4 regions of the [Pantoea] beijingensis genome follow, and region 4 is predicted to be linked to each of the others. Evidence: predicted binding sites of a transcription regulator. Region 4 holds the regulator's gene; each other region holds the start of a gene.

Region 1 (7,860 bases), 420 kb from region 4:
AGGTCGTTCTCTGCATCACGTTCAAACAGGTTATATGGCGGTTGTAACGTGGCTAGCGATGCAGCAGAACGGAACTTCTCCATTTGCTCAAGCGAGTAGTTACTCACACCGATCGCAAGAATTTTGCCTTCCTGCTTTAATTTTTCCATCTCGGCGGCAGTTTCCTCAATCGCCACCAGCGGATCAGGCCAGTGCACCTGATAGAGATCGATATAATCAGTGCGCAACCTGCGCAGTGAATCTTCTACCTCTGCACGAATACGTGCCGGAGAAGAATTACGCACGATCTTACCGTCCTTATCCCAGTCCAGTGTCACTTTAGTGGCAATCACTACGCGCTCGCGAATACCTTCCAGCGCTTTACCGACCACAGATTCAGAGTGCCCTAATCCATATACCGGTGCGGTATCAATCAGGTTAATTCCCTGATCAACTGCCTGACGCAGGGTTGCGATCGACTGTCCATCATCCGCTCCGCCCCACATCGAACCACCAATGGCCCATGTTCCTAATGCAATTCGGGATACTGGCTGAGGAATACCTGGAATCTGAAGGGTTTCAATAGTCATATATTATGCTCCGGGAGGGTTTAAGGTAGAGTATACCTCATCTATCGTTGAACTATTTTCAACGGTCCCTTGAGATATTACGCATTTACCCCCCACGCTATGACGGCGAAAGGGGCATCGACGCTATGGGGAGTAAGTAGGACATGCCTTCACTGACGCGCAGTGAGTTAGCGGATTTGAACGTATTTACCGCCGTGTGTCGACGGAAAAGCTTCAGGCTAGCGGCGGCGGAGCTGGGGGTTTCCACCTCGGCAGTGAGCCATGCCATTCGCGGGCTGGAAGAGCGACTCGGCGTGAAGTTACTTAACCGTTCGAGCCGGTCGGTTGCTCCTACCGAAGCCGGTTTGGCACTGGTAGAACATTTGGAGACGGGTTTCAACTTTATTAATAGCGCACTAGCCCGGCTGGAACAGTACCGCGAATCCCCGGTAGGGCGATTGCGTATTAATATCCCGCGGGATGCATCACGCCTGCTTTTTGGCCCGATTCTGGCGCAGTATACGGCGGCATACCCAAAAGTACAGCTGGAAATCACCGTCGAAGATAAGTTGGTCGACATCGTCAGTAGCGGGTATGACGCTGGCGTCCGTTACGGTGAAAGCGTACCGCGCGATATGATCGCGATGCCGCTGACAAAGAAACTTAAGTGGGTCATCGTCGCCTCCCCGGACTATTTACGCCGACGCGGCCGGCCGAATACGCCAGCCGACCTGCTTAACCATGACTGTGTTCGCATGCGCATAGGCGATGAGGTTATTTATAAGTGGGAGTTAGGCAATGGCAGTAATGCGTGCCAGTTAGACGTTCCTGGTTCACTGACGGTTAATGAAACTGATATGGTGATTGATGCTGCGCTGGGGGGAGTCGGCCTTGCGTATTGTTTAGAGCTATACGCACAACCGTTTATCGCACGCGGGGAACTGGAGGTCGTAATGCCTGAATGGGCAACGCTGGGTGAACCCATTGTGATGTATTACCCCAGTCGCAGGCAGGTTCATCCCGGGCTTAAGCAACTCACAGAGATGATTCGTAATCGTAATCTGAAGTGATAAAAGCTCGTGCCAGCGACACTACTTGATAAAAAAAGGCCCCGAAGGGCCTTTTTTGCACATCACGAGATTAAAGCACGTCTACCGCATTCAATTCTTTGAATGCTTGCTCCAGGCGCACAATCATTGAAGCCTGAGCTGAACGCAACCAAACGCGTGGATCGTAGTATTTCTTATTCGGTTTATCTTCGCCTTCCGGGTTGCCCAGTTGTGCTTGCAGATAACCTTCGTTCTTTTTGTAATACTGCAGGATACCGTCCCAGGTTGCCCATTGAGTATCGGTATCGATATTCATTTTGATCACACCGTAGCTGATAGATTCTTCAATCTCAGCAGCAGAAGAACCGGAACCACCGTGGAAAACGAAATCCAGCGAGTTATGCGGCAAGCCATGCTTCTTGCTGACAAATTCCTGGGAGTTATGCAGAATTTTTGGCGTCAGTTGCACGTTACCAGGCTTGTAAACACCGTGTACGTTGCCGAATGATGCGGCAATGGTGAAACGTGGACTAATAGCGTTCAGTTTTTCATACGCATAGTCAACGTCTTCCGGTTGGGTGTACAACGCAGAGCTGTCCATATGGCTGTTATCTACGCCATCTTCTTCACCACCGGTGCAACCCAGTTCGATTTCCAGCGTCATGTTGATTTTCGCCATGCGTGCCAGATAGTTACTACAGATTTCGATATTTTCTTCCAGTGACTCTTCTGACAGGTCGATCATATGAGAAGAGAACAGCGGCTTACCGGTTTTGGCAAAATGCGCTTCACCGGCATCCAGCAGACCGTCGATCCACGGCAGCAATTTTTTCGCGCAGTGGTCAGTGTGCAGAATGACGGGAACGCCATAGTGTTCAGCCATCTGATGTACGTGATGCGCACCTGAGATAGCTCCCAGGATAGCCGCTGCCTGCGGCTTATCAGATTTCAGGCCTTTACCAGCGATAAATGCGGCACCGCCGTTAGAGAACTGAATAATAACCGGCGCTTTCACTTTCGCAGCCGTTTCCAACACTGCGTTAATGGAATCGGTACCCACGCAGTTTACCGCTGGCAGAGCGAATTTGTTTTCTTTCGCGATTTTAAAAATTTTCTGAACATCATCACCGGTGACAACGCCAGGTTTTACGAAATCAAAAATTTTAGACATGCTTTTTGTCCTGTTTCATTGGCCCTCACCTTTCGGCAACGGGAAAAAGAAGTCGGTTCAGCTTACCTCGACAGGCGAGGACAAGCGTGATAGCGGGAAAACTGCCCCGCCTCAAAAGTGACTTACTGCTTTGCACGCTCTTCCAGCATGGCAACCGCTGGTAAGACTTTACCTTCTACAAACTCAAGGAAGGCACCGCCGCCGGTTGAGATGTAGGAGATTTTATCTTCGATACCAAACAGATCGATCGCCGCCAGCGTATCACCGCCACCGGCAATGGAAAATGCTTCGCTGTCGGCGATAGCATTGGCAATGATTTCAGTACCTTTACGGAAATTAGGGAACTCAAATACGCCAACCGGGCCATTCCATAGAATGGTTTTTGCTTCTTTCAGCAATTTCGCCATAGCCAGCGCGGTGTCGTCACCGAAGTCCATGATCTCTTCATCGTCTGCAACTTCAGAAACCTTTTTCACCGTTGCCGGGGCTGTTTCAGAGAATTCCGTACCTACGCGAGAATCAGTTGGTACGGGAATACCATGCTCATCACGCAGCTTTTTCGCCGCCGCCACAAAATCCGGTTCATACAGAGATTTACCGACGTTGTTGTCGATAGCAACAAATGTATTCGCAATGCCGCCGCCAACGATAACGGTATCAGCGATATTGACCAGCGATTGCAACACATCAAATTTAGTGGACACTTTAGAGCCCCCCACCACGGCAACCATTGGACGTGCAGGGGTTTTCAATGCTTTACCCAGGGCTTCCAGCTCTGCTGACAGCAGCGGGCCAGCACAGGCAACCGGAGCAAACTTGCCAACACCGTGAGTTGAAGCCTGTGCGCGGTGCGCGGTACCAAAGGCATCCATCACGAATACATCGCACAGCGCAGCGTATTTCCTGGAGAGGGCTTCGTCGTCTTTTTTCTCACCCTTGTTAAAACGCACGTTTTCCAGCACAACCAGCTTACCAGCGGTCAGTTCAACACCGTCCAGGTAATCTTTCGCCAAAGAAACGTTATCTGCACCTAATTTATCTTTCAGGTAATTAACCACAGGCAACAGAGAAAACTCTTCGCTATATTCACCTTCAACTGGGCGTCCCAGGTGAGATGTCACCATCACTTTAGCGCCCTGCTGCAAAGCCTTTTCGATTGTGGGCAAAGAAGCACGGATACGTGCATCCGACGTCACTTTCCCTTCTTTGACTGGCACGTTTAAATCCGCACGGATCAGAACACGTTTACCAGCAAGATCCAGATCGGTCATCTTAATTACAGACATGGTGAACCCTCTCGTTGATTCTCTTAAGTTTTGCCAGGCGCAAACCGCGCCTTACCTGAAACCGCTTGCGGCCATTGCTAACGTGGTGTCGAGCATTCTGTTAGCAAAGCCCCATTCGTTATCGCACCAGACTAAGGTTTTAATCAGGTGCTGACCGCTGACCCGCGTTTGCGTACCATCCACTATGGCACTGTGCGGATCATGGTTAAAATCAATTGAGACTAACGGCAATTCCGTATAGTCAACTATACCACTAAATGCCCCTTCTGCCGCGTTTTGCAGTAAGCCGTTAACGTCATTTGCGCTCACCGATTCACGTACGCTAACGCTCAGGTCAATCGCCGTCACGTTGATCGTTGGCACTCGCACGGCAATGGCTTCAAACCGATCGTTAAATTTCGGAAAAAACCGGGTAATGCCGGCAGCAAGCCGCGTATCAACGGGAATAATAGACTGGCTGGCCGCGCGCGTACGACGTAAATCCGAATGATAAGCATCGATCACTTGCTGATCGTGCATGGCGGAGTGAATCGTGGTGACCGTGCCCGATTCAATGCTGAAAGCATCATCCAGCAACTTGATGATCGGAATAATGCAGTTGGTGGTGCAAGAGGCATTGGATACGATGCGATCATTGCGTTTGAGGGTAGCTTCATTGACGCCAAAAACCACCGTTGCATCAAGGTCATTGCCTCCGGGATGAGAAAACAGCACCTTCTTCGCACCCGCCTGGAGATGCGCTTCGCCATCTTCCCGGCTGCCATAGACACCGGTGCAATCCAGCACCACATCCACGTTCAATTCGCGCCAGGGCAAATCGGCGATTTCGGCATGGTGCAGGATACGCAGGGTATCTTCCCCTATCCACAATAAATCACGCTCTTGCCGGACATCCCATGCAAAACGGCCATGGCTGGTATCATATTTCAGCAGATGTGCCATGCCTGAGGCTTCCGCTAACTCATTGATGGCAACCACTGTTATTTCTGCCCGGCGCCCGGTTTCGTACAGTGCACGTAGCACATTACGCCCGATGCGACCAAAGCCGTTAATAGCAATACGAACGGTCATATCACTCCTGCATCAGAATCCATGAAATAAACGAGGCAATAGCCTGGGCCACGCGTTTCTATTTGTACAGGGAATTCTCTCGCAACAACATTCGTCACAGCTGCCGCGCAAACAACAACTGAAACGGTTCAGCCAGAATAATAGTAATCAGGAATAATTGGAATGAGACAGATCAATAGCACGATAAAGTTCTGACGAAGATCACAATAAATGCACAAGAACGAACAAAAAACGCTCAATAAGATAATCGTTCATAGTAGGCTATACTCGCCCCGATTCATACGGTCAGAGGTCATCAGCAATTCTGAAGTATGAGGGGTAAATTAAGGAAATAGATCACGTCAGCTGGAGATTGTTTCTGCCGAACGGATAGCGGAACTGCGCACTCTGCGTTGTTAACAGAACAGGGATATGAATTACAACCTTCTTTGGTTTGTCTGGCTAATTTGGGCTGCGGGCCTGGTTGCTTACTGTCTGAAAGGAAACCATGCGTTGCCATTGTGGCGTGGCCTGAGCGCACCCTCTTTTTCTGCCATGACTGTCGTTATTACCACACTCGGAATAGTTGTTTTTAACAAGGGAATGAAGATGTTTAAACGTAAAGAAAATACGATAAAGTCCATTGAAAATGACTTTTTTACCTCCCCACCGTCCGATGATAATCGCAGCAGCGATCCCAATCACCTCACCGATAACGCAGAGGCAGCAATACAGGCGGCGAGCCCTATGGATGCAACAACAATCCCGGAAAGTTGCCATTTAACGGGCGAAATTAATGCAACGGGAGATGTTCACATAAGCGGTTCAATTAAAGGAATTATTCGTTCTGAAAAAACAGTTTATGTCCTGTCTGAAGGAAAAGTCGATGGTGAAATCACTGCCGATAAAATTGAAGTGACGGGTTCACTGACCGGTCTGTGCCGCAGTCGCGAAGTCGCGATAAACGTAAATGGATTTGTCGACGGGACAATTGAGTGCGAAGCGTTGTCGATCAATAAAAAAGGCCGCTTTTATGGTGTGTCTAAACCCTTTAGCACCCAGACGGTAACGGATAAGGCTTCCGGCACAAAGCGCCCTGCCGAACCCTATATCGTGGAGACGCTCTCCAGAATTGAAGAACAGATCAAACCGTCTTAGCGGCGATCTCTCCGGCACTTAGCCCGGTTATTCATACAGAGATATAACGGAGTTCGCCTGCATGCAGGCGAACTCCCGGGAATTACAGCAGCTCTTTCGCTTTTGCTACCACGTTTTCCACCGTGAAGCCAAACTCTTTAAACAGCAGTTCTGCTGGTGCCGATTCACCAAAGCTGGTCATACCGACGATCGCACCATTCAGGCCGGTGTACTTAAACCAGTAATCAGCAATACCGGCTTCGATGGCCACACGAGCACTAACCGCTTTTGGTAGCACGGATTCACGATAAGCCGCGTCCTGTTTGTCAAACGCATCCGTAGACGGCATCGACACCACCCGAACATTACGCCCTTCAGCAGTCAGTTTATCGTACGCACCAACAGCCAGTTCAACCTCTGAACCGGTCGCAATCAGGATCAGCTCAGGCTTACCACCTTCACAATCTTTCAGCACGTATGCGCCACGCGCCACGTTTGCTAACTGCTCAGCGGTACGATCCTGCTGAGCCAGATTCTGACGGGAGAAGATTAACGCCGTTGGGCCATCCTGGCGTTCAATGGCATATTTCCACGCCACGGCAGATTCGACCTGATCACACGGACGCCAGGTACTCATATTTGGCGTAACGCGCAGGCTGGCAAGCTGTTCAACCGGCTGATGGGTTGGACCATCTTCACCCAGCCCAATAGAGTCATGGGTGTATACCATCACCTGACGAATTTTCATCAGCGCAGCCATACGCACAGCGTTACGTGCGTATTCTACAAACATCAGGAACGTGGCGGTGTAAGGCAGGAAACCACCGTGCAGAGCAAGACCGTTAGCAATAGCGGTCATACCAAACTCACGCACGCCATAGTGGATATAGTTACCGGCACTGTCTTCATTGATTGGTTTAGAGCCAGACCACATCGTCAGGTTACTTGGAGCCAGGTCAGCTGAGCCCCCCAAATATTCTGGCAACAGTTTACCGAAAGCTTCAATCGTATTTTGCGAAGCTTTACGGCTAGCGATTTTCGCTGGGTTTGCCTGCAGATGCTCAATAAACTTCTGCGACTCCGCCTGCCAGTTTTCCGGCAGCGCATTCACGCTACGGCGTTTAAACTCGGCAGCCAGTTCAGGGTGTGCTTTGGCATAGGCAGCAAACTTCTCGTCCCAGGCTGACTCTTTCGCCTGGCCCTGTGCTTTCGCATCCCATTCTGCATAGATTTCTTTCGGGATCACGAACGGCGGGTAGTTCCAGCCCAGTTGCTTACGCGTCAGCGCGATCTCGTCGTCGCCAAGAGGGGCGCCGTGCGCATCATGCGAGCCCGCTTTATTTGGCGAGCCAAAGCCGATAATAGTTTTACACATCAGCAGAGAAGGCTTGTCGCTAACGCTTTTCGCTTCTTCAATTGCTTTTTTAATCGCATCCGCGTCGTGTCCATCAATACCACGAACAACATGCCAGCCGTAGGATTCAAAACGCTTCGCGGTGTCGTCGGTGAACCACCCTTCAATTTCACCATCAATAGAGATGCCATTATCGTCGTAGAACGCAACCAGTTTGCCCAGCTTCAGGGTACCGGCCAGCGAGCACACTTCATGAGAAATACCT
Region 2 (7,860 bases), 2.0 Mb from region 4:
AGCGGCCGAAGCAGGCCAGATCCAAATACAGCCAGTTGCGAATCGAGGTAAAGTTGTTCGCAGCCAGCACATCCTCAGGACGTGATGAGGCGGCATAAACGCAGGAAATATTGGGGGCCGGGCCAATTTGAGCGTCAGGGAGCATTTCATGGCAGGCTATTATCACTTTTGCCTGCGCCAGCATCATATTGTGATTCTGCTGATACAGCGTTTTCTCTGGGTCAGACGTGCCGGGCGGTAAGGTTCCTAAAATCTCCCCCTTGAGTATCATCATGTTCTGCTCGTTGATGGTCAGCCAATACTTGACGCGATCGCCATACAGCTCAAAAGCGGTACGAGAGAAACGCTCAAACGCCGCGATGGTTGCCGGGTTTGTCCAGCCTCCTTTTTCCTCAAGCGTCCAGGGCAAGTCAAAGTGATAAAGTGTCACCAATGGCTCGATATCGTGTCGTACCAGCTCATCGATCAGGCGGTGATAAAAGGCCGCGCCCTGCACATTGAGTTCACCCTCCCCTTCGGGATAAAGACGGCTCCATGCGATTGAAAAACGATAGGTTTTCAGGCCTAACTCGGCAAACAGTGCCACATCATCTTTAAAGCGGTGATAATGATCGCTGGTAACGGTAAAATCCGCGATTTTATCGCTAAAATGCGCATTATCAATTACAGATGGACCTTTGCCGTCGCTATTCCAGCCCCCTTCCACCTGGTAAGCGGAGGTTGAGGCTCCCCACAGAAAACCGGCTGGAAACGGCGTTAATGTCTGATGCTTCATCCTCTCCTCCTGGAATTAATGCTGTTTTAACGCGGCTATTTCCCGGTGTAACACAATAATCTCTTCAGCAAGTTCGCGGCATAGCATGGCGTTCATCAGATGATCCTGCGCGTGCACCAGAATTAAATTCATCGGGATCTTCCCGCAGCCCTCATCGGCGCCAATTAGCGTGGTCTGGATGTGGTGTGCCTGCTTTGCGGCGGCGCTTGCGGAGACAAGCATCGCATCAGCCGTGTGCCAATCGTAGGTACGGGCAGCACGCAGCGCTTCCATCGCGCAAGAACGAGCCTCACCGGCATGGATAATCAGCTCCATTACCGTTGTTTCATCAAGTTCCATTATTGACTCTCCGCGGGTTGCAGTTCGCTTTCACCCTTTTCCTGTTGCAGTAGCTGACGCTCATACATTTTGAAGAACGGGTAATAAATGAGTGTTGAAACGCTTATCAGCACCATCACCAGAATAATGGCGCGCACATCCCAGCCGGTTGACCATGCCGCCCCGATTGGTCCAGGGGTCGTCCAGGGCGCAAGCGCCACAACATGGTTGACCAGGTTGGTGCGTGTCGCGATAAACGCAATAATCGCATTGACCAAAGGCGCTGAGATAAAGGGAATGAAAAGTAGCGGATTCATCACTACCGGCGAACCAAAGATAATCGGCTCATTAATATTGAAAATACCTGGCACCAGTCCCAGCTTGCCAATAGAGCGCAGATGCGCCGAGCGGCTACGCAGGTAGAGGAACACCAGTCCCATTGTGGAACCAGACCCGCCAACCACAATAAAGAACTGCCAGAACGGCTCGATAAATACTTGAGTTACAGGCTCGCCCGCGTTCAATGCCTGCTGGTTAATTCCAAGGTTCGTCAGCCAGAAAGCCTGCAAAATTCCACCTACGATCACCGCACCATGTATCCCGGCAAACCACAGCAGGTGACATAACAACACGGCGATCAGGATCGCGGGAAGCGAATCAGACGCGGAGATAATTGGGCCAAAGAGCCCCATAATGGCCTGGGGCAGCAGCATTTCGAACTGATATTGAATATAGAGACTGAGTGGGAACAGCGTCAGGAAGATTGCCAGGATAGGGATCAGCAGGTCAAAAGACTGGCGAATTTTCGGTGGAACCTGCTCTGGTAGCTTAAAACCAATATTATGTTTTTGCAGGAAATGCATGACTTCTGTGGAATAGAGCGCCACCAGCATGGCGGTAAATATTCCCTCACCGCCGAGAGAACCCACCGGTAAAGCACCGTTACTCTGCGGTGCGGCCACCAGCAGAAACGCCATCAGCGATAAACACGCAGCCATAAACCCATTCATTTTATAGCTTTGTGCCAAATTGTACGCAATGGCGCTGGCGATATATACCGCCATAATCCCCATAGTCATGTTATAGGGCATCATAATTTGTTCGGAATGGCGTTCAATCACGCCCAGCCACCACTGTGCGAACGCCCAACTGCTGCTGGCGCTAAAGGGGGGGTGTGCAAATAGCAGCATAAACGATCCGACGATCAAAAACGGCATTGAGGATATGAATCCATCTTTGATCGCCACTACATGACGTTGACTGGATAGCTTACCTGCAATCGGGCTAATGCGATTTTCAATTATTCCAAATAATGATTCACTGAATGCGCCCATAGTTAACCCTCGCCCGACGCAATCATCGCCAGTGCATCGTTGAGAATTTTCTCGCCATTCATCATGCCATAATCCATTGGATTAATAACGGCAATGGGCTTTCCTGATTCATCAGCAATTTTTTTAAAATCCGCGAGTTTATATTTGATTTGCGGCCCAAGCAGACAGCAATCAAATTGCTCAATTTCACTGCTAAACTCATCAAAACTAATGGCTTTTATCTCTACTTCCAGCGCTTTTTCTTTTGCTGCTTTTTCCATTCTCTGTACCACCATACTGGTAGACATCCCAGCAGCACAACACAGTAAAATTTTATTCATCACTGTTTCCTCGCCTGTTGTTTAAATAGATTTAGGCAAAGCAATGAAAGATCTGCAACCGGTTTCATATTGCTTTTTATCTTTTGTGATTCGGATCGCAAATTCGGTAACAAAATGTAAAACAAAACAAAAAAGCACCTTATAAAAAAAGGCAATATAATTAATCAGTAAGTATCAGCATATTTCAAATAACAGAGATGCGTAATGAATAAAATACTTAGCCTTTAATATCCCCAGATACTATTTTATATCCATAACGATAATATCCTGCGGGCTATTAAAAAATCAGGATTACGGTAAAATATTTTCATGAATATATACTCAGGAAGTTAGTATGATCACCATGCTGGACGTCGCCAAAAAAGCGGGCGTATCAAAAGCAACGGTTTCGAGAGTGTTAGCAGGCAATAGTTACGTCAGTAAGACCACTCGCGATCGGGTATTTAAGGCAATTAACGAGACCGGCTACCGCCCAAATCTTCTGGCACGCAACCTGGCAACCCAAAAATCCCAAAGTATTGGTTTAGTGGTCACCAATACCCTTTACCATGGGCCCTACTTTAGCGAGCTCCTTTTCCAAACCGCCACGATGACGGAAAAGTATGGCCGACAGCTGATTCTGGCCGATGGCAAACAAAATGCACAGGATGAACGCCAAGCTATTGAGTTTTTGCTCGATTTACGCTGCGATGCCATCATTATTTATCCCCGCTTTCTGACCATCGATGAGCTTGATGAAATCATTGGTCTTCATGACCGTCCGATCATGGTGGTTAACCGCAAACTAAAACGTCATCAGCAAAATTGCGTTTATGCTGAACACCAACGTTATAGCTGCTCGGCCATCAGTTACCTGATTGCACAGGGGCACAGAGAGATCGCGTTTATTACAGGCTCCGCCGGTTCACCCACCAGTGACAGTCGGCTGGCGGGCTATAAGCAGGCGCTACAGCTAAATAATATTCCTTTCCAGAAGGAACGCGTGATTGAAGGGGCCTGGACACCGGAAAGCGGCCATGCTGCCGGTCAGCAATTGTTGCAACGTAATATCACCTTTAGTGCCGTTGTCGCCAGTAATGATGATATGGCAATCGGTGCTGCCAATGCGTTTACCCATGCGGGCATTAAAGTACCACAGGAGATCTCACTGCTGAGCTTTGATGATATTCCCATGGCGTCATTCTTTACACCGGCGCTAACCACCGTGCATGTCCCGGTTGCAGAGATGATTAAAAATACCCTGGAACGGCTGGTAAATATGCTGGATGGTGACACAGTCAGCCCGCTAACCATATTCGCCGGAGATTTGATCGTGCGGGATTCAGTGGCTCCCGGCCCCTGGTCCAGCTGAAACGATCGCTAAAAACGAAGTTTTGGTGTTGGCACAAGCAGAAACGCTGCCCCCCGCTGGGCGGGGGCGGTCGTGGAGACTAAATCGCGCGGTAGGCGGTTGTCACTTTCCATAAATAACGTGGTGCCTGAGCGGCCGGATGTTTACGCTGTACATGCTGATAAAACTCCTGCGGCGACATGTCATTGATCATCGCAATAGCCCGGTCCCGATTAGGTGAAAAAGTGCGTAGCAAGGCACCCGCACCGTTCGCATAAGAGACAATGGTCGCGTAGCGCAGCGTTTCAGGGTCATTAATACCCGCCAGTTGACGCGACTGCAATATGCTCAGGTAGGCAGTGCCAATATCGATATTTTTCGCCGGATCGCGTAGCTCTGAACCGCTTGGCTGGCCGTGACGGCCCTGAGCACGATAGACTTCGCGCCCCGCCGTTGAGGCTTTAATCTGCATCAAACCAACGGCATTCGAACGGCTGATCACCGTTGGGTTACCACCAGATTCTACGCTAATAATCGCATTAATCAGGCGTTCATCTACGCCGTAGTGACTGGCCGCATTTTCCGTTAGCATTGACCAGGCCTGCGACACTTTTTCCGGCGGGGCTTGCGTTAAAGGCGTTTGCCTTTCGGTTGTTATACGTTGCTGTGGCGTTTCGCTGGCGCATCCCGCCAGTAAAAGGGCACATAAAATCAGCGATCGTGTTTTCACGCTATTCTCTTCCTCGGAGCCACATGTCCACGTTCAATCATACTGACTGAAATTAGCTTAAAAATTGCCTTTTATCTGAATTACTGGATGAGTTGCCCCTATTTCGCCTTATCAGCAACCTGCTTCTCGCGTTTCTGAAGCTGGTCGGCTGGCGCAGGTTTCAAATCTGTCGGGCACTTTAATGCATCGGCGCGTCAGTCGTGACTTAACGCCCATTTTTCGTCATCATCAGCATCATTGGACAGTAAGGATACAAAAATGATTCAAAGTATGCTGATGAAAAAGTATGCACAGATCCCGAAATTGACCTTTGGTGACTCACCAGAACAGGTCAACACCTTATCTATGCTGGTGCTGGCCGGGATTAAAACAGCGAGCTGCTGCGCGTGGCAGCAGTGCGTTGAGCAAAATAATTTTCCACAAATAGGTGCATTGAGCCTGGTAACCGACAGTCGCGGACGTCCGTGCTGTGTCGTGCAAACGCTTAGGTTAGAGTGGGTCACTTTTGATTGCGTGACGCAGGAAATGGCATTTGCAGAAGGCGAAGGCGATCGCTCACTGGCAAGCTGGCGAGACGAACATGAGCGTTTTTTTACCGCCGCCGGTTTCTTTTCTCACACGATGCCCCTTATATTTGAGCACTTCAGCGTTATTGACCGCCTGGAAGGAGTTAACTAAACACTATGGCTGCCACATCGTACAGCATTCATCTCATCGCACCTTCCGGCTTTTGCCATAATCGCGTCGCCGCCGAACTTGGCGTTGCACGTCTGCAGGCAGCAGGGCACGCAGTCGAGAATCAGCAGGTTATACCGCGTCGCTTTCAACGTTTTGCAGGCACGGATGAACAACGTCTCAGCGATATTAATTCTCTGTCTACGCTTGATAAACTTCCGGATGTGGTGCTTGCCGTGCGCGGTGGGTATGGCCTGACGCGCCTGTTGGATCGCATCGATTATGCTTCCCTACGGCAGCTCTGCGGGAAGCCAGTTGCGCTGTGCGGCCATAGTGATTTTACCGCGTTACAGCTGGCGCTTCTCGCAAACAGTCAGATCATTAGCTTTAGTGGACCGATGTTAAGCGGTAACTTTGGCGCAGAAATCCTCTCTGATTTTACCGTTGAACATTTCTGGCGCGCACTCACCTCACCGACCTTTGCCCTTGAGTGGCAAACGGATTCACCGGATTGCCACGTTGACGGTACCGTCTGGGGTGGAAATTTGGCCATGATCGCATCACTCATTGGAACGCCTTATTTACCCGAAATAGCCGACGGAATTTTAGTGATTGAGGATGTTAACGAACATCCATTTCGCATTGAACGCATGCTATTGCAGTTGCATCAAAGCGGCATTCTCGCAAGGCAGCGAGCTATCGTTGCCGGCAACTTTACCGGCTCAAGGATTACTGGCTATGACAACGGTTTTGATTTTGCCAGCGTATGGCAAATGCTGCGAAATTTGACCGGGTTGCCCGTCATAACGGGCCTGGCCTTTGGCCATGACAGCGATACCGTTACACTGCCGCTTGGCGCCAGGGGACAATTGCACGTCATTAATGGCCGCAGTTCATTACGATTATCCGGCCATCCCACAATTTAATTGAATCACCTGACTGGCATCACCACCTTCTCGCCAGCGCATCAGCAAAAAGCCGGCATTAGCCGGCTTTTTACCGAATGAATCGGTGAACTTAATTCCCGACCTGTGACATATCTTTAATGTCAGATTGGTTTATCTGCTGCTCTTTGCCCGAAGCATCCGTGTAAGTGATCATACCGGTATCTTTGTCCACCTGCGGTTTGCCTTCCACTACGATGGTGCGTCCATCATTCGTGTGCATTACATGGTCGTTAGCACAGCCCGCCAGTAACAAGCCGATAGCAATGGTTGATGCAGCCAATATTGTCTTTTTCATGTGCGACTCCATATTTTCAGGTCCGTGATAAGGTTTAGCACAAGGTTAATGACTAACCGTCCGATTTTTTAGGGATTAGTGCGTATCGTTAACCTTTACAGATTTCTCTGAAGCGAAAAAAAAGCGGAATTGCAGCAGAGATACGCTCTCAGTCAGCTCTGACACTGATTCAGTATAGGGGTCACCAACAACAGAGGGGTACACTTAGTGCAGTAATGCTAAAGAATAAGGCCCGGAAAGGGCCAAATAATGAAAATAAGGTCGCGTTGCGAAAATATTATTGCGCTGCGACTTCAGCAGCTACCAGCATCAACGCAAGCCCTGCATCCTCAGCCTCATACTGGGCCATGACCTGCCTGATAGAAGCGATACAGGCGCTAACGCGCTGCTTTTGTGCCTCCGGCAATGAGGCTATGGCATTTTGTATGATCATCAGGCTCGCGTCTTCTTCTTTCATCCGGGAATGTCCTCGTAAATTTTCAATGATTTTAACGACAAGCATACCGTCAACCTCAGGTTGTCGTCATGCTTTATACCCTAAATAGTTAGGGTGACAACAACTCAGTAGCTGGTGGGCGGATGCGCATTGATGATCCGAAGGCGCGCACGCAAAGCTTCAGGCATCACAAGCACTCCCGATTATCCTTATTGCCATAGAAATCATCGCGTGATCGCCATCCATTTATCCGCTACGCTTACATGTGGTTCAAACGCTGGCAGGTTAAGGGAGAGTAACATCATGCGAAGATTGCGGGCCATCATTCTGGCTGGTTCACTGGCGTTAGTAGCCTGCTCATCTGATTATCGCGGCAAGGAATGCACAGGAAAAATAGAAAACCTGCAGGGGCAGCCTCTTGGTGAAACGCGGGCAAAAATCATCGACCGCTTTACCTCCTTTACCATCACCAGTGACGGGGGCAACGTTGACAGTGGCCCATTGCACAGCAAAGACAGAAGACTGTATTTCCCCTCCGCCGTGACACAAGAAGGTTTTTATGCACAGCGACTGTCAGACCAGCAATTTGGTCTGATTAACGCGCCGAAGAATCAGGTCATTATTTATACATGTCACTGATATCTCTACGCCATAACAACTCTGGACTTCAGCAAGCGAGGAAAGGTAATAAGTTACGTAG
Region 3 (7,860 bases), 1.1 Mb from region 4:
TTACACCTTTGATGTAAGGGCTGTCACCATGAAAGCAGTTAATAAGAAAAATGCGCTAACCTGGCTAAAAGAAGGTGGTATTTACGTCGTTTTACTGGTGTTGCTGGCAATCATTATCTTCCAGGACCCGACGTTTCTCAGCCTGGTTAATCTGAGTAATATTCTGACGCAGTCATCGGTGCGCGTTATCATTGCTCTCGGCGTTGCCGGGCTAATTGTGACGCAGGGGACTGACCTCTCTGCCGGACGCCAGGTTGGGCTGGCCGCAGTTGTCGCAGCGACTATGTTGCAGGCAATGGACAACGTGAACAAGGTGTTCCCAAATATCGATACGGTGCCTATCCCACTGGTTATCCTGACCGTCTGTGCGATCGGTGCTCTGATTGGCCTCGTAAACGGGCTGGTGATCGCCTACCTGAAAGTGACGCCGTTTATCACTACATTAGGTACGATGATTATCGTATACGGTATAAACTCGCTTTATTATGACTATGTTGGTGCATCACCGATTGCGGGTTTTGACGCGGGCTTCTCCACCTTTGCTCAGGGTTTTTTACGTTTTGGCGATTTCAAACTCTCCTACATCACCTTCTATGCGATTATCGCTATCCTGTTTGTCTGGGTGCTGTGGAATAAAACTCGCTTCGGCAAAAATATTTTTGCGATTGGTGGCAATCCGGAAGCCGCAAAGGTCTCCGGGGTTAACGTTCCGCTAAATCTTATTATGATCTATGCGCTTTCTGGGGTGTTCTACGCTTTTGGCGGGATGCTGGAGGCGGGGCGTATCGGTAGTGCGACGAATAATCTCGGTTTTATGTATGAGCTGGATGCCATTGCTGCCTGTGTGGTTGGGGGTGTGTCTTTTGCTGGTGGAGTCGGGACCGTTGCTGGAGTGGTAACCGGTGTGCTGATTTTTACCGTCATCAACTATGGCCTGACTTATATCGGCGTGAACCCTTACTGGCAGTACATTATCAAAGGTAGCATTATCATCTTCGCCGTCGCGCTGGACTCGTTGAAATATTCACGTAAGAAGTAATTCATCGAAAGAGGGGTTGCCTCTTTTCAGATAGCAAATGGATTGTGTTGTCACCAGACGCAACGGTATGCACGACGTTCTGCCTGGGCAGACATTCTGGCGATGTTGTGATCGTATTAAAAAGGATGCGAAAACCTAATGCCGGTCACTCAAGGTGGCCGGCGTTGTTTTTTAAGGGATATTTCGACCTTTTCTCTCACGTCCCTCGCATATTCCCGCTCCCGCCTTGAGGGCAGTTTCAGCATCTCTGCGCTACGGTAAAAGTGTTTCTGATGGCCCGGAATGGCTCACGACGATGCCCGGGGTAACCCGATTAACAACCGTAATATCTCCGATACCGCACCGCTAAAACTTCGTTGATAAGGCAGATAATCCTCCTCCAGGCTGAACGCCATCTTGATGATCGGGTATCGCACCAGGTTATATGTCTGCAGGATACCTCACAGCGCCTGTCTCACCCTCTCCGGGAGCGTGCTTCCCAACGCCCACCGATTACCCGCGGGACCATGGGCTCAGGAGGAAACTCACGTTTGCGAAGGGTGACAGTATCAGTGAGAGAAAAAGCCTGCTGGATAAGGTCGGGTGAAAGCGGGTCAGCGAAGCTCAGAATCCCGTCAGGCGCGGTGAAATGCTTGTGAAAGTTCCATTGAAAAAGGGGCCATGAAGAACATGAACCCTTTTACACCAGCCACCGCATCGGTCAACCGATCTTTAAACGATCGGCACCAGGCGAAAGCCTCTTTTTTTATGTCGCAAAAGCGTTATTTCTTCTCTGGTTTTTGCTGCAGTTCCAGCAGTTGTTCTGGCGTGACGGCGGGATAGCTCTGGGCATTTTCCGGGATGTCATGTACCGCAGGAATAGGCACCAGCGGGCCAAGAAAACGAGGTTCGCGCTTCATTAAATAGAGATCGATAAGGGCGCCAAGGCGGGCACCGACTTCGCGGAAACGGATATTGAGCATATTTTTGGGTGAGGGAACGGCGTAACACTGTGCCTGAATTCCCATATGCAAGGCAATAAACAGCGCGCGTTCGCAATGGAAGCGTTGAGTGATAATAATGAAGTCATTGGTATCAAAGACTTTGCGCGTACGTACAATCGAATCCAGCGTACGGAACCCGGCGTAATCAAGTACGATATCTGCGGGTTCCACTCCAGCCGCAATCAGGTCACGGCGCATGGTCATCGGCTCGTTATAGCTCTGCTGGGCGTTATCGCCGCTTAGTAACAGATAATTTATCTTACCGCTGTTGTAAGCATTAATTGCCCCTTGCATACGGTAAAGATAATACTGATTGATCACGCCGGTCCGATAATACTTTGCGGTGCCTAGCACAACGCCTACCTGCCGATGCGGTAACGAAGTTAAATCGTCGTAAACGTAGGGGGCTGTTTTCCAGCTAATCCAGCGATCGAGGCCGAGCGCAGTCAGTACCATCAACGATATGATGATAATCAGACTATAAATCAAGCGTTTTAGCATGCTTTAAGGCGCTCAGGGTAGCAAAAAATCGAATGGTTCAAGGCTACTTGAGCCGATGCGATGAAGCAAGTGACATGGATCATTGCCGACGCATTATTAATAATAACGGGCGCTGCGTGCGCCCGTTATGGACGGTTAGATGGATGTACGACGATAGTTACGATACTGCGGTAACCAGAAGTTGGCCGCGATCGACTTCGATAGCACATCTTCAGAAGTGACGACGGCAACGCCCGCTAACTGTGCGGCTTTACCCACAGCCATTGCGATCAGCTTTGATACGCCCTGGATATCTTTAATTTCCGGCAGAACGGCACCGATGCCATCATTTGCCAACGGTGAGCAATCGGCCAGTGCCCGGCTTGCAGCCATCAGCATACTATCGGTTACGCGAACGGCGCCTGATGCGATAACGCCGAGTCCAATTCCCGGAAAGATATAGGAGTTGTTGCACTGCGCGATAGGGAAGGTTTTCTCTTTCCAGGTTACCGGCGCGAATGGGCTACCTGTCGCCACCAGTGCAGCACCGTCGGTCCATGCCATAATATCTGCCGGTGTGGCTTCGACACGAGACGTCGGGTTGGAAAGCGGCATCACGATAGGACGTGGGCAGTGCTTATGCATTTCGCGGATGATCTCTTCGCTGAACAAACCCGGCTGACCAGATACGCCGATCAGAATATCAGGCTGCGCATTGCGTACCACATCCAGTAGCGACAGCGAGTCATCCTGAGTATCCCAGCTCGCCAGGTTTTCGTTCTTCTGTACCAGCTTGCTCTGGAAATTCAACAGGTTTGGCAGTTTATCGGTCAATAGCCCAAAACGATCGACCATAAAGACGCGAGCTCGCGCTTCGTCATCGCTCAGGCCTTCAGATTTCATCTGGGCAATGATCTGCTCAGCGATACCGCAACCTGCGGAACCCGCACCGAGGAAGACGACTTTTTGATCGCTCAGATTGCTGCCTGCCGCACGGCTGGCGGCAATCAAGGTGCCGAGTGTTACGGCGGCAGTTCCCTGAATATCGTCATTAAAGCAGCAAACTTCGTCGCGATAACGCTCCAGCAGCGGCATGGCGTTCTTTTGTGCGAAATCTTCAAATTGCAGCAGAACATTTGGCCAGCGGCTTTTTACCGCCTGGATAAATTCATTCACGAATTTATCGTACTCTTCGCCGGTAATACGTGGATGACGCCAGCCCATATATAGCGGGTCATTCAGTAACTGCTGGTTATTGGTGCCGACATCCAGAACCACCGGCAGCGTATAGGCCGGGCTGATGCCGCCACATGAGGTATAAAGTGACAGTTTACCAATCGGGATCCCCATACCGCCAATGCCCTGATCGCCCAAGCCGAGGATACGCTCTCCATCCGTCACCACGATAACTTTTACATTTTGCTTAGTGGCGTTTTGCAGCATGTCTTCAATGCTGGCACGGTTCGGATAGGAGATAAACAAGCCGCGGGCACGACGATAGATTTCTGAGAAGTGCTCACAGGCTGCACCAACCGTTGGGGTATAGATGATCGGCATCATCTCTTCAAGATGGTTGTCCAACAGGCGGTAAAAAAGCGTTTCGTTAGTGTCCTGGATATTGCGAAGGTAGACGTGCTTATCGTTATCGTTTTTAAAGTCCTGAAATTGACGCCAGGCGCGTTCAGCCTGCTCTTCGATGCTTTCAACGGTCTCGGGTAGCAGACCATTTAGATTGAAATCATTGCGTTCTTCGATGGAGAAAGCGCTTCCTTTGTTCAGCAGCGGAAACTCCAGCAGTATCGGTCCGGCATAGGGGATATAAAGCGGCCTTTTACTCTCGTGTTCAAATTCCATGCGGTATGCTCCTGCGGGCTTACAGAGTTCATATTAAATTTGGACAGTGCTCGTTTTTTTTTACACGCATCAAACACGCGTCATTTCTGTGCGCTGGCCACATGTGATATGACTGCGACGCTAACACCTGAATATTGCGAATGAATTGTGTGCCACCGATCCTAAGAAAAAACGCGCAGAAGTACAGCTTTAGTTAACGAGAATTCATAATACCCGTTATTTAGAGGGGGATGGGTGTCGTTGAGCTCATTTTTCTGGCTTCTAAAGGTTAATTATTTTTCTGTCCTCAGCCGGTGTCGTGAGTGTCTCCCTCGCCGGCGGGACTGGCAAATATCTTCTGCTGTCGCACAGGCGAACGACAAAGGGCCGGCGCTAACCGGTCCTGACTGGTCATCCGAAGGATGAATGGAATGCCGTTGACGTTACGCCCTCCGTTCGAGATAGAGCGCTTAGCGATCGCCTAATGCCACAACGCGCAGATTTTGACAACCAAGCGCATTCAGCGTCGCCTGCGTTGCCTGATGCTGTTCCAGCGTGGCACGCGGATGTTCTGCCAGCACCGCGCGTTTGATCTGCATAATGTCTTCGCTGTGCATATTCATTAAAATCAGTGCAGCCTGCAGCGGAGGCAGGCTAGGGTTAAATGCCGCATTCTCTGCATAACGTCCGGCATAGATGGCACCGCTCTCGGTTTCCAGTGCCACGCCACTATGTGCCTGGCTATAAGGGGCATGACTGTGATTAGCTGCGGCAATGGCGGCCTGTTCGAGCCGATCGCCCTGCATGTGATAACCGTGATCGATTGGATCAAGCAGCAGCGTCTTGATATCAAGATCTCGGGGACCAAAAGCATAAGGAAGATAATCTTTCAGTGTTGCGGGATCGCGTCCGGGTAAGAAAATTTGCAAATCTGTGCCACTGTTAAGCTCGTTCATAAACTGGCGGCAGTGTCCGCAAGGCGAGTAATTAACGGTGATGGCTTCCAGCGCTGTTTCACCGCATAACCAGGCATGGGTAATCGCGCTTTGTTCGGCGTGAACGGTTTGCTGCATGGTAGCGCCTGTAAATTCCATATTAGCGCCAAAATACCAGCGGCCACTTTTACCACGCGCAACCGCGCCAACATCGAAGTGAGAAAGCGGCGTGATCGCACAAGCCGCTGCCAGTGGCAGTAATGCAAATGCTAAAGCATCAGCATCCAGCTGTGTCTGCTGCTTGAGCCTTTCAATGTGCGCTGCGCTTAATGAGGCAGAGAAGTCATCGGCGTCCATAATGGGCGCCAACGCTGTTTGCAGCTCTGAAGACAGCGTGGCAAAAGCGCGGTGAAAACGTAAATGCATTAAATGCCTCTCATTGGCCAGTTGGGCGACCGATTCTACGGTGCAATCAGCTGGTTATATGTGATCTGTATCGCTCTATCAATGCAATAAATGAAAGTTAATTACAATTTGCGAGATCTCTCGCAACTTCTACCCAAAAATCAGCAGTAATAACGGAAGGAGGAAGGGGGCCAACAGCGAAGTGATAATGCCGCAGATCACCAGTGCCAGTGAGCTGTATGCGGCTTCCTGCAAGTCGACCTCAGCACAGCGCGCGGTGCCCAGCGCATGGGAGGCGCTGCCAATTGCCAGCCCTCGCGAGGCCTTACTGTGCACGCCCAGCAAATTCAGCAGCATATGGCCGAATACTGCACCTAATACGCCCGCAACTAACACGCAAATTGCGCTGATCGCCGGAATACCGCCAAGCGAGGATGATACCGCCATCGCGATGGGGGTTGTCACTGATTTTGGTAATATAGTGGCGGCAATCTCGGGCGTAGCCCCCAGCCAAAGAGCAATGGCGGTACCGGATATCATCGCAGCCAGACTGCCGATAAAACAAACGCTGAGTAGTGATTTCCAGCGTGTACGAATCTGGTGGATTTGTTCATACAGCGGTAATGCTAAAGCAACCACGGCTGGTTGCAGTAAATGATTCAGCAGCGAGCTCCCGGCGAAATAGCGTGCATAAGGCATATTGATCATCAGTAGCAGAGGAATAATCGCAGCCATAGAGATCAGCAGCGGGTTAAACAGGGAGATCTTCACCTTCGCAGCAAGTTTTTGCGCAGCGAAAAAGACCAGCAGTGTGAGCGGCAGCGACCACCAGAAATCATTCATTATTCGTTTTCCTGTCGGAAGCGCGATCCTGCAGGCGTTGAGAGCTCACTCCCACAATAACCAACACTATCAGGGTACTGACAATGCAGGAAACGACAATCGGTCCGAATTGAGCGCTAAGAACATCGGTATAGCCCATCACCCCTACGCTAATGGGTACGAAGAGCAGCGCCATATACCGGATGAGTAGATGACAACCGGGTTTCACCCAGCGCACGGGGAGAATTTGTGATGCCAGCAAAAAGAAAAGAACCAGCATACCGAGGATACTACCCGGAATGGTAATCGGAAGCAGGGCGGACAGCGCCTCACCGGCATACAGACAGAGATAGATGATGGCAAAGGCACGGATATAGCACCAGGTGATGGCGAGCACGTTGCGCATGAAAAACTCCTGTTTTTAACGCGATCATCGTACGATGAAAAAACGAAGCGTGCCAGCGCTTGCCGCAGAGGCAGCACAGCAATAACGCGAGGCATAAGCGAGAAGAAGGGGCAGGACTCTGCCCCTGTTAACATTACTTGACCGGCATCCCGGGTTGTGCGCCGCTATCCGCTGACAGCAGGAACAAGTCTTTACCCCCAGGGCCCGCCGAAAGCACCATACCTTCTGAAAGACCAAAACGCATCTTACGCGGCGCAAGGTTAGCCACCACGATGGTCAGGCGCCCTTCGAGTACGGCCGGATCGGGGTAAGCGGCGCGAATTCCGGAGAAAATTTGGCGCGTTTCGCCGCCCATATCCAGCACCAGACGCAGCAGTTTATCGGAGCCTTCTACCCGTTCTGCTTTTTGGATTAGCGCGACTCGCATATCGACTTTGGCAAAATCATCAAACTGAATGGTATCGGCGATCGGCGCGTCGGCCAGAGGGCCAGAAACGACGGATGCGGCGGCTGCGTCTTCTTTCGAGGCCGCAATAAGGCCATCCACTTTGCTCATTTCAATACGGCCATAAAGCGCTTTGAAGGGGGCGATATTATGGCCCAACAGCGGCTGGTTGATGCCATCCCAGCACAGTTGATGTTGAAGAAAAGCCTCGGTGCGTTCGCTAAGCGAAGGCAGAACCGGTTTCAGCCATGTCATCAGTACGCGGAACAGGTTGATGCCCATGGAGCATATCGCTTGCAGATCGGCATCGCGTCCTTCCTGTTTGGCCACAACCCACGGCGCCTGCTCATCAACATAGCGGTTGGCAACGTCGGCCAATGCCATGATTTCGCGAATTGCGCGGCTGAATTCACGGTTAGCCCAGGCTTCGCCAATGCTGGCTGAGGCATCGGTAAAGGTTTGGTAAAGCGCCGGATCGGCCAGTGTATCAGCCAGTTTTCCGTCGAAACGTT
Region 4 (7,860 bases):
TTCGGCGCGCGGGTGGTACGTGCGCGCCAGGTTATGCATGGGAAAACGTCAGTGATCGAGCACAATGATAGCGGCGTATTTGCCGGATTGTCACATCCATTGACGGTGACACGCTACCATTCATTGATTGTTGAAAGAGAAAGTCTACCTCGCGATTTTGAAGTCACCGCCTGGAGCTTGCGTGAGGGAGAACCGGATGAAATCATGGGGTTTCGCCATAAGCATCTGGCGTTACAGGGGGTTCAATTCCATCCTGAAAGTATTTTGAGCGAGCAAGGGCACCAGTTGCTGGCCAATTTTCTTACGCTGTAAATCGCCTCCGAACTACCGACACTGATTAATATATCGATCTGCCTGATGTTATAGGCGGCGGATAACGTGCTGCTCTCATTTCTCTTTTAGTGATTTTTTATGCGTATTTTTTGATTATAATTGCATATATTGATACTGTGATAACTTCGAGTTGCAGAACGCAGACAGCAAGACACCCTCCTGAATACACGCCTCAGAGAAGCGGTCGATATTCGCTATGAAATTCAATGCACAGGCAACTTGAAGTATGACGAGCATATAACGTGACATCATGAGAGGTAGTCAATGGCAGCGGAAAAAATGGCGGTAACGCGGGAAACCTTTGAACAGGTTATTTTGCCTGTTTATGCACCCGCACAGTTTGTACCAGTCAAAGGTAAAGGCAGCCGGGTGTGGGACCAGCAGGGTAAAGAATATATCGATTTTTCCGGCGGTATTGCCGTCACCGCGCTGGGGCACTGCCACCCGGCACTGGTGGAGACGCTGAAAGCGCAGGGTGAAACTCTGTGGCACACCAGTAATGTTTTTACCAATGAACCAGCGTTGCGGCTGGCCAGCAAATTGATCGCTGCCACTTTTGCCGATCGCGTTTTTTTCGCTAATTCTGGTGCGGAAGCTAACGAAGCGGCATTTAAGCTGGCGCGTTACTATGCTTCAACGCGCCATAGCCCTTACAAAAGTAAAATTATCGCGTTTCATAATGCGTTTCATGGCCGTACTTTATTTACCGTAACGGTTGGCGGGCAGCCGAAATATTCTGACGGTTTTGGTCCTAAGCCCGCGGATATTGTGCATGTTCCCTACAACGATTTGGCTGCGGTTAAAGCAGTTATTGACGATCATACCTGCGCTATCGTGGTTGAACCGATCCAGGGTGAAGGCGGGGTTATGCCCGCATCGCAGGAATTTATTCAGGGACTTCGGGCATTATGTGATGAGCACAATGCGCTGCTGGTGTTCGATGAAGTCCAGAGTGGAATGGGGCGGTGCGGCAAGCTGTTTGCTTATGAAGATTATGGTGTAAAGCCCGATATTCTTACTACGGCAAAAGCATTAGGTGGTGGCTTTCCGGTGAGCGCGATGCTAACCACGCAGGATATCGCATCCGTGATGGCACCGGGTGTTCATGGAACGACTTATGGTGGAAATCCGCTGGCCTGTGCGATAGCGGAGACGGCGCTGGATATTATTAATAGCGACGAAGTGCTAAAGGGTGTTGAAGTCCGTCGTCAGCAATTTGTTGATGCGTTGCAGGCGATCGACAGCAAACTCGATGTCTTCAGCGAGATCCGCGGAAAAGGGTTGCTGCTTGGCGCTGTGCTGAAGCCACAATATGCGGGTAAAGCGCGTGATGTATTGAACGCTGCCGCGGAGCAGGGCGTAATGGTGTTAAATGCCGGTACTGACGTTATCCGCTTCGCGCCGTCGTTGATCATTGAACCCACGGATATTGTCGAAGGAATGGCGCGTTTTGCTCGAGCCCTGGAGAGCGTACTGGCCGAATAGCAAGCGGTGTTGCCTGGAATGCCGATACGCAGGCCAACCTCAACGGGCAGTTACTCTCTGTCCGTTTGCTATGATTTCCTCAGCTTCCCAACCAGCCACTTTCCGTGACGTGGGCGCTGGCTCCATGCCAGTGATGAGATAGTATGCATTACGCTCAGATGACCCAGAATCCGCGAAACATGCCGTTCCATAATGGTTATTGGACCGGTATGCAGATTATTTTGCGCTTCGAGGATATTAGTATCTGACCCCGGACCGTCATATTCCAGTCGCTGCTGGCATCGCTGCAGCGCGACCTCGCAGGATTGCAAATAGCGCTCGGCTAGTGATGGCGTAAGCATAGTATGTTCACGAGCCAGGATCGTCATCGCATTAATATGCTCGACGATAAATTGGCTATGCGTCACCCAGAGCTTCATATCAGACAGATACTGAGCATTAAAGGCTGGTTCCTGCATCGCCTGATTTAATGAGTTATACAACGCGTTATGCGCCTGGTTGACGCGGACGCGCTGGTAGGCCAGTTTCACGCTGTCCTGCTCGTTTCCCAGCAACATTCTTAATGCGTCCTGGTCAGCTTCCAGTGCATCGTGGGCGTTTTGTCGCAGCAGGCCGCTTTGCCATTGCGGCCAGAGCCAGATCATGCCGCCGAAAGCAATCAGACATCCCATGATGGTATCCATCAACCGCGGTAGTAAAAACTGCGCGCCATTCAGCGTTAGCAATTGCAGTGAATAGACGGCGGTGACGGTAAAACCAATCGTTGCCCAGCCATAAAACTTGCGGATAAACAAATAACTTACCAGTGTGATTGTCAGCATCGCGAGCAGTACCCAACTATCTGCAACCTGCAAGCGCAGCGTTGCCGCAGCGATAATTAATCCGACTAGCGTACCCAGAGCACGGTGCTGAATGCGTACGCGGGTGGCGCTATAGCCGTTCTGACTGACGAACATAATTGTCATCAGAATCCAGTAAGGCTTAGGAATATTGAAAAATAGCGCCAGCGTACTGCCAATCACCAGCATGACGGCGAAACGTGTCGCCGTTCGCAATGCGGATGAGTTGAGTGAAAGGTAACTTTTCAGTGCCGGGATCAGCGGCAGTCGTCGTTGTCGATCTTCCATTAGATTACGTTGGTAAAGCGGGCGTTGGGTGCGCAGCACGCGCGCGATGCGACTGAAGTGGTAATAACAAAAATTGCCGACTGGGTTTTCACTGTTCTGTCGTGCGATTTTCTCCAGTGCCTGCAGCTGCTTATCCATACTAAAGCGCTCGGGTAGCCGATGGTAAAGAATATCATCGGCTAGCGTACGAAGCCGGGCCGCTATCGCCTGTGCATTCCAGCGAATCACCGCTTCAGCATGGCTGCGTTCAACCAGTTTTTGCACCTCATCCGGTAGCGACAGGCTGACGGCAATATGCTCCTGCAGATCGAGTGCCACTTGAAATGCACGCGTCAGTCGCTTATGACTGCTGTGGCGGTTTGCCGCCAGCATATGCATCTGCTGATAGCAGATGGTGATCAGGTCCACCGCTCTCTGCTGTCGTACTAACAGAGGTGGTAGTGCTTTTTCAGGGTCGGTGAGCTGTGTTAGCAAGCTATATTTTGCTTCACAGTAGTCGGCCAGTTCACGATAGAGCAGGCTGATCGTTTCGCGCATTGGTTGCTCTTTCCACAGCCAAAACCAGAACCAGTTAAATGCGCCATACCAGATTGTACCGAGTATATAGAGCAGGGGAGGCTCCCATACCGCCATGTGGCCAATAAGGCTGAGCGTAAAAATTCCGGCAATCAAGGACGCGGGGAGAAGCCGTGCATGTAACGGGCTAATTTCTCCGGTCACACCCAGCAGCATGGCCATAGCAAACAGGATTGCAGGCAAAGGGAGCTGGTGTTGCGTCATCCACTGGATCAGAAAACTACTGAGAGCAAATAAGCCACCGCCGATAATCAGCCGCTTAAAAAAGCGTTTGTGTGGCGTATCGAGCCCGGCAATATTGCAGCAGGCGGGGACTAACGAGAAGAGCAGTCCTTTTTGGAGATCGCCAAGCAGCCAGCCAATGGCCACCGGTAAACACAGCACTAGCGTCTGGCGCAGCGCATAGTTTATTTCAGGGTGATAAATGATTCTCCGCCACATCAGGTTATCGCAATATAAAAAAACGGCGTGATAGCAACATCACGCCGTGGGTCGGGATGAATTAACGTGTGCCGTATACAACAATCGTTTTGCCGTGTGCGGAAATCAGGTTTTGATCTTCCAGCATTTTCAGGATACGGCCGACGGTTTCACGCGAGCAGCCGACGATTTGACCAATCTCCTGACGGGTGATTTTGATCTGCATACCGTCTGGATGCGTCATGGCATCCGGTTGTTTAGCCAGATTGAGCAGCGTTTGCGCAATACGCCCCGTCACGTCAAGGAAAGCTAAATTACCTACTTTTTCTGAGGTGACCTGCAGGCGACGCGCCATTTGGGAAGAGAGACGCATCAGAATATCAGGATTGACCTGAATCAGCTGACGGAATTTTTTGTAAGAAATTTCAGCCACTTCACAGGCTGTTTTGGCCCGAACCCAAGCACTACGTTCCTGGCCTTCTTCAAAGAGGCCAAGCTCGCCAATGAAATCGCCCTGGTTGAGATAAGAGAGGATCATCTCTTTGCCTTCTTCATCCTTAATCAGCACTGCTACAGAGCCCTTCACGATGTAGTAGAGCGTTTCCGCCTTTTCACCTTGGTGAATCAGCGTACTTTTGGATGGATACTTGTGAATATGGCAATGTGACAGGAACCATTCGAGAGTCGGGTCTGTTTGCGGTTTGCCGAGAACCATTCGCTGTTATCCTCTATTGTAATCGTGCCCTAAATACAGGGAGGGTATTCCCTGCCAGGCGTTGAAATATTCAAGCGTTTTCCTATCAGGAATTTTATCCGGGCATCTGCTCATTATGTTGTCCCACTTTCGCCGGACTGATTACCCGTCATACTTCGGACTGCAAGTTTTTGGCTGCGTTGTCTTACATGTGGGTATACCCGCTTACCACCATCCTGCTACCCGTGCTCTTCAGGGTATATATGAGTTGGCAAAATATTACAACTTCGTTTGTAGCACAGCTTTCGCTAAGTGTCTCCTGTTGTCTCGCTTCAGCATGAAGTGAATTGCATAGCGTTGCCGTTTTTTCTTGTAAAGCGTAGTCTGAAGTCAACCGGACGAATCAGGAGATGAATGTTATGCAGGCGCGTGTAAAGTGGGTAGAAGGGCTGACTTTTTTAGGTGAATCTGCATCCGGGCATCAGGTGCTGATGGATGGTAATTCCGGTGATAAAGCGCCCAGTCCGATGGAGATGGTATTAATGGCCGCGGGGGGATGCAGTGCAATTGACGTGGTTTCCATCCTGCAAAAAGGGCGCCACGACGTGGCTGACTGTGAAGTGAAATTGACGTCCGAGCGGCGCGAAGAGGCACCGCGTCTTTTTACCCACATTAATGTGCATTTTATCGTTAGTGGCGCCGGATTGAATGATAAAGCGGTGGCACGCGCGGTCGACCTGTCGATAGAAAAATATTGCTCGGTGTCGCTGATGCTGGGTAAAGGTGTAGAGATCACGCACAGCTATGAAGTCATCGAACTGTAATATAGCCCGCAGGGCGGATTGCGATCCGCCACTGCAGTGTTCCTGCCAGCCTTGGCTGGCTTGACGAGTTACTCAATTTTTTTCCCTTCAATCAGACGCTTAACCAGCGGCCCCATGATCAATTCCATCGCCAGCCCCATCTTGCCTCCCGGTACCACCAGAGTATTAATATGGGAAATGAACGATCCCTGGATCATCGCCAGCAGGTAAGGGAAATCAATGTCCTCCAGCCCACGGAAATGGATCACCACAAAGCTTTCATCCAACGAGGGAATATCTCGTGCGGCGAAGGGATTTGAGGTATCGACGGTCGGCACGCGCTGGAAGTTAATGTGGGTTCGTGAAAACTGCGGCGTGATGTAATTGATATAATCTTCCATGGATCGTACGACAGAATCCATTACTGCCTCACGCGAATGACCGCGCTCGCTGGTGTCGCGAACCAGTTTCTGGATCCATTCCAGGTTAACGATCGGCACTACGCCCACCAGCAGATCGACTTTCTCCGCCACATTGTGCTGCTGGGTTACCACGCCACCGTGCAGCCCTTCATAGAACAGCACATCAGTGGGTTCCGGTAGCGGTTGCCACGGCGTAAAGGTGCCAGGCACTTGATTCCACGGCACGGCTTCATCGTACGTGTGCAAATATTTACGTGAGTTACCGCGACCACTGCGGCCATATTCGCTAAAGGTTTCTTCCAGTAGCCCGAAGTCGTTTGCTTCCGGTCCGAAATAGCTAATATGGCGCCCTAAATCACGAGCTTTACGGATTGCCAGATCCATTTCCGGACGGGTATAGCGATGAAAGCTATCACCTTCCAGTTCGGCTGCATGCAAATTAAGCTGCTGGAAGATTTTGCGGAAGGCGAGGCTGGTCGTCGTGGTTCCTGCGCCGCTTGAACCCGTGACCGCAATAACCGGGTGTCTGGATGACATAATAGAACTCCCTGAGAAAATTCGGGCGAAGTGCATTGTTATCACGTTTAGCGCAGCAAAGTCATCTCCGTCGCTTTTTGATGCAAAAAAAGCAACACAGTGCGGCAATTTTGTTGCTTTCATCAGCGCGTTAAATTGGCGAAACTGAGATAAATATTGCAGGAGGTTGCCAATGAATATGCCCTCATCCCGCTGGTGGTGGGATCTCTCGACGCGTGAGTTTAGCGAACTTGAAATGGAAAAGGTGGTGGTGATATTACCTATTGGCGCAGTGGAACAGCACGGCCCACACCTGCCCGTACGCGTAGATGCCGCGATTAATGCCGGTATTATTGCGCGCGCGGTTGAACTGATGCCGGCGGACTTACCGGTACTGGTGATGCCTGCGCTGCCAATCGGCAAATCTGATGAACATCTCAGTTATCCGGGAACGTTAACGTTGCCTTATGATCTCTTGGGAAAGGTATGGTTTGAGGTTGCGAAAAGCGCCTGGCGCGCTGGCGCACGTAAAATTATTTTCTGGAATTCACACGGCGGCCAGCCGCAACTGATGGAGATTGTTTGTCGCCAACTGCGCGTTGAGCTTGAGATGTTCGCCGTTGGCGCCAGTTGGTTTCGCACCATTGACAGTAGCGATCTGTATTGTGCCGATGAGCTACAGCATGGTATCCATGGCGGAGAGTCGGAAACCAGCGTGATGCTGCATTTGCACCCTGAACTGGTACAGATGCAGTATGCGGAAAATTTCGTTTCGGCCTCGGTAGCTTCGGCGGAGAAAGGTGGGATTCTAACGCCCGAAGGTGGCGTAAGCTTTGGCTGGATGGCTGAGGATCTTCATCCTTCCGGTACGACCGGTAATGCGGCCTCAGCGGATGCAGCCCGTGGAAAAATTGAAACAGAACGTGCTGCCCAGGCGTTAGTTCAATTGGTTCAGGAGGTACAGGCTTTTACGCCATTTCCGCCATCATCCCTTTAATCGTTTCTGCTAATACGCTGCCAATTGCGCTGGTGCCACGATCGTGACCGATCAGCATCAGTGTTTGCGGCTGCTGCGACAATTCACGCACCGGAATATAGATCAATCTGCCGCTGCGTAAATCAAATTCAATATCGAACGGTGTTAAAAAGGTGAGCGCCTGATCGACCATCGCGGCCTGGCGCATCACTTCAATGGAGTTGGTTTCAATGACCGGCTGCATGGTCACCTTGGCTCGTGCGAAAAGATCGTTAAGATAAGGGCGGATCACCATACTTTTATCGGCAATAACCAATGAATGTGGCACACAATCGCTGAGACGCAGGCTGGTTTTATCTGCCAGAATATGGCCCGGCGCAACCACAGCACCCAGACGGCCAACTGACGATGCGAGGGTTCTTAACGTCGGCGGGAGTTCGAAATCGAAACCGAGCCCTAAATCGGCCTCGCCGGAGGCGACAGCATTGATAATATCTTCACCGGTGGT

What was found. Region 4 encodes CRP, which controls carbon source genes, mostly activating them, when cyclic AMP is high. Its sites were predicted from a motif close to ATGTGANNNNNNTCACAT; they were not measured.
Region 1: a site for CRP is predicted at 5,315-5,332, ahead of epd (erythrose-4-phosphate dehydrogenase). Genes of this name have one in related genera too.
Region 2: a site for CRP is predicted at 2,831-2,848, ahead of J1C60_RS10505 (PTS sugar transporter subunit IIB). Genes of this name have one in related genera too.
Region 3: a site for CRP is predicted at 5,755-5,772, ahead of cdd (cytidine deaminase). Genes of this name have one in related genera too.

Annotation. Positions count from the first base shown of each region.
Region 1 is NZ_CP071409.1:789,154-797,013, reverse strand. It holds gene J1C60_RS03635 (aldo/keto reductase) at 1-569, opposite strand, end outside; gene J1C60_RS03630 (LysR family transcriptional regulator) at 713-1,618, shown strand; gene fbaA (class II fructose-bisphosphate aldolase) at 1,689-2,768, opposite strand; gene pgk (phosphoglycerate kinase) at 2,891-4,054, opposite strand; gene epd (erythrose-4-phosphate dehydrogenase) at 4,106-5,125, opposite strand; gene J1C60_RS03610 (bactofilin family protein) at 5,537-6,262, shown strand; gene tkt (transketolase) at 6,345-7,860, opposite strand, start outside.
Region 2 is NZ_CP071409.1:2,325,741-2,333,600, forward strand. It holds gene J1C60_RS10490 (glycoside hydrolase family 1 protein) at 1-775, opposite strand, end outside; gene J1C60_RS10495 (PTS lactose/cellobiose transporter subunit IIA) at 791-1,114, opposite strand; gene J1C60_RS10500 (PTS sugar transporter subunit IIC) at 1,114-2,427, opposite strand; gene J1C60_RS10505 (PTS sugar transporter subunit IIB) at 2,430-2,747, opposite strand; gene J1C60_RS10510 (LacI family DNA-binding transcriptional regulator) at 3,082-4,098, shown strand; gene emtA (membrane-bound lytic murein transglycosylase EmtA) at 4,178-4,807, opposite strand; gene J1C60_RS10520 (ASCH domain-containing protein) at 5,066-5,485, shown strand; gene ldcA (muramoyltetrapeptide carboxypeptidase) at 5,491-6,408, shown strand; gene J1C60_RS10530 (YgdI/YgdR family lipoprotein) at 6,500-6,724, opposite strand; gene J1C60_RS10535 (hypothetical protein) at 7,002-7,181, opposite strand; gene J1C60_RS10540 (hypothetical protein) at 7,464-7,799, shown strand.
Region 3 is NZ_CP071409.1:1,444,992-1,452,851, forward strand. It holds gene mglA (galactose/methyl galactoside ABC transporter ATP-binding protein MglA) at 1-12, shown strand, start outside; gene mglC (galactose/methyl galactoside ABC transporter permease MglC) at 29-1,039, shown strand; partial or broken gene J1C60_RS06515 (IS4 family transposase) at 1,185-1,536, opposite strand; gene J1C60_RS18675 (transposase domain-containing protein) at 1,494-1,649, opposite strand; gene sanA (outer membrane permeability protein SanA) at 1,801-2,523, opposite strand; gene J1C60_RS06525 (NAD-dependent malic enzyme) at 2,659-4,356, opposite strand; gene cdd (cytidine deaminase) at 4,806-5,696, opposite strand; gene J1C60_RS06535 (CidB/LrgB family autolysis modulator) at 5,826-6,518, opposite strand; gene J1C60_RS06540 (CidA/LrgA family protein) at 6,511-6,903, opposite strand; gene metG (methionine--tRNA ligase) at 7,037-7,860, opposite strand, start outside.
Region 4 is NZ_CP071409.1:364,930-372,789, forward strand. It holds gene J1C60_RS01550 (aminodeoxychorismate synthase component II) at 1-312, shown strand, start outside; gene argD (bifunctional acetylornithine/succinyldiaminopimelate transaminase) at 598-1,818, shown strand; gene J1C60_RS01560 (YccS/YhfK family putative transporter) at 1,887-3,962, opposite strand; gene crp (cAMP-activated global transcriptional regulator CRP) at 4,024-4,656, opposite strand; gene J1C60_RS01570 (OsmC family protein) at 5,055-5,459, shown strand; gene J1C60_RS01575 (phosphoribulokinase) at 5,528-6,397, opposite strand; gene J1C60_RS01580 (creatininase family protein) at 6,570-7,373, shown strand; gene J1C60_RS01585 (LysR family transcriptional regulator) at 7,345-7,860, opposite strand, start outside.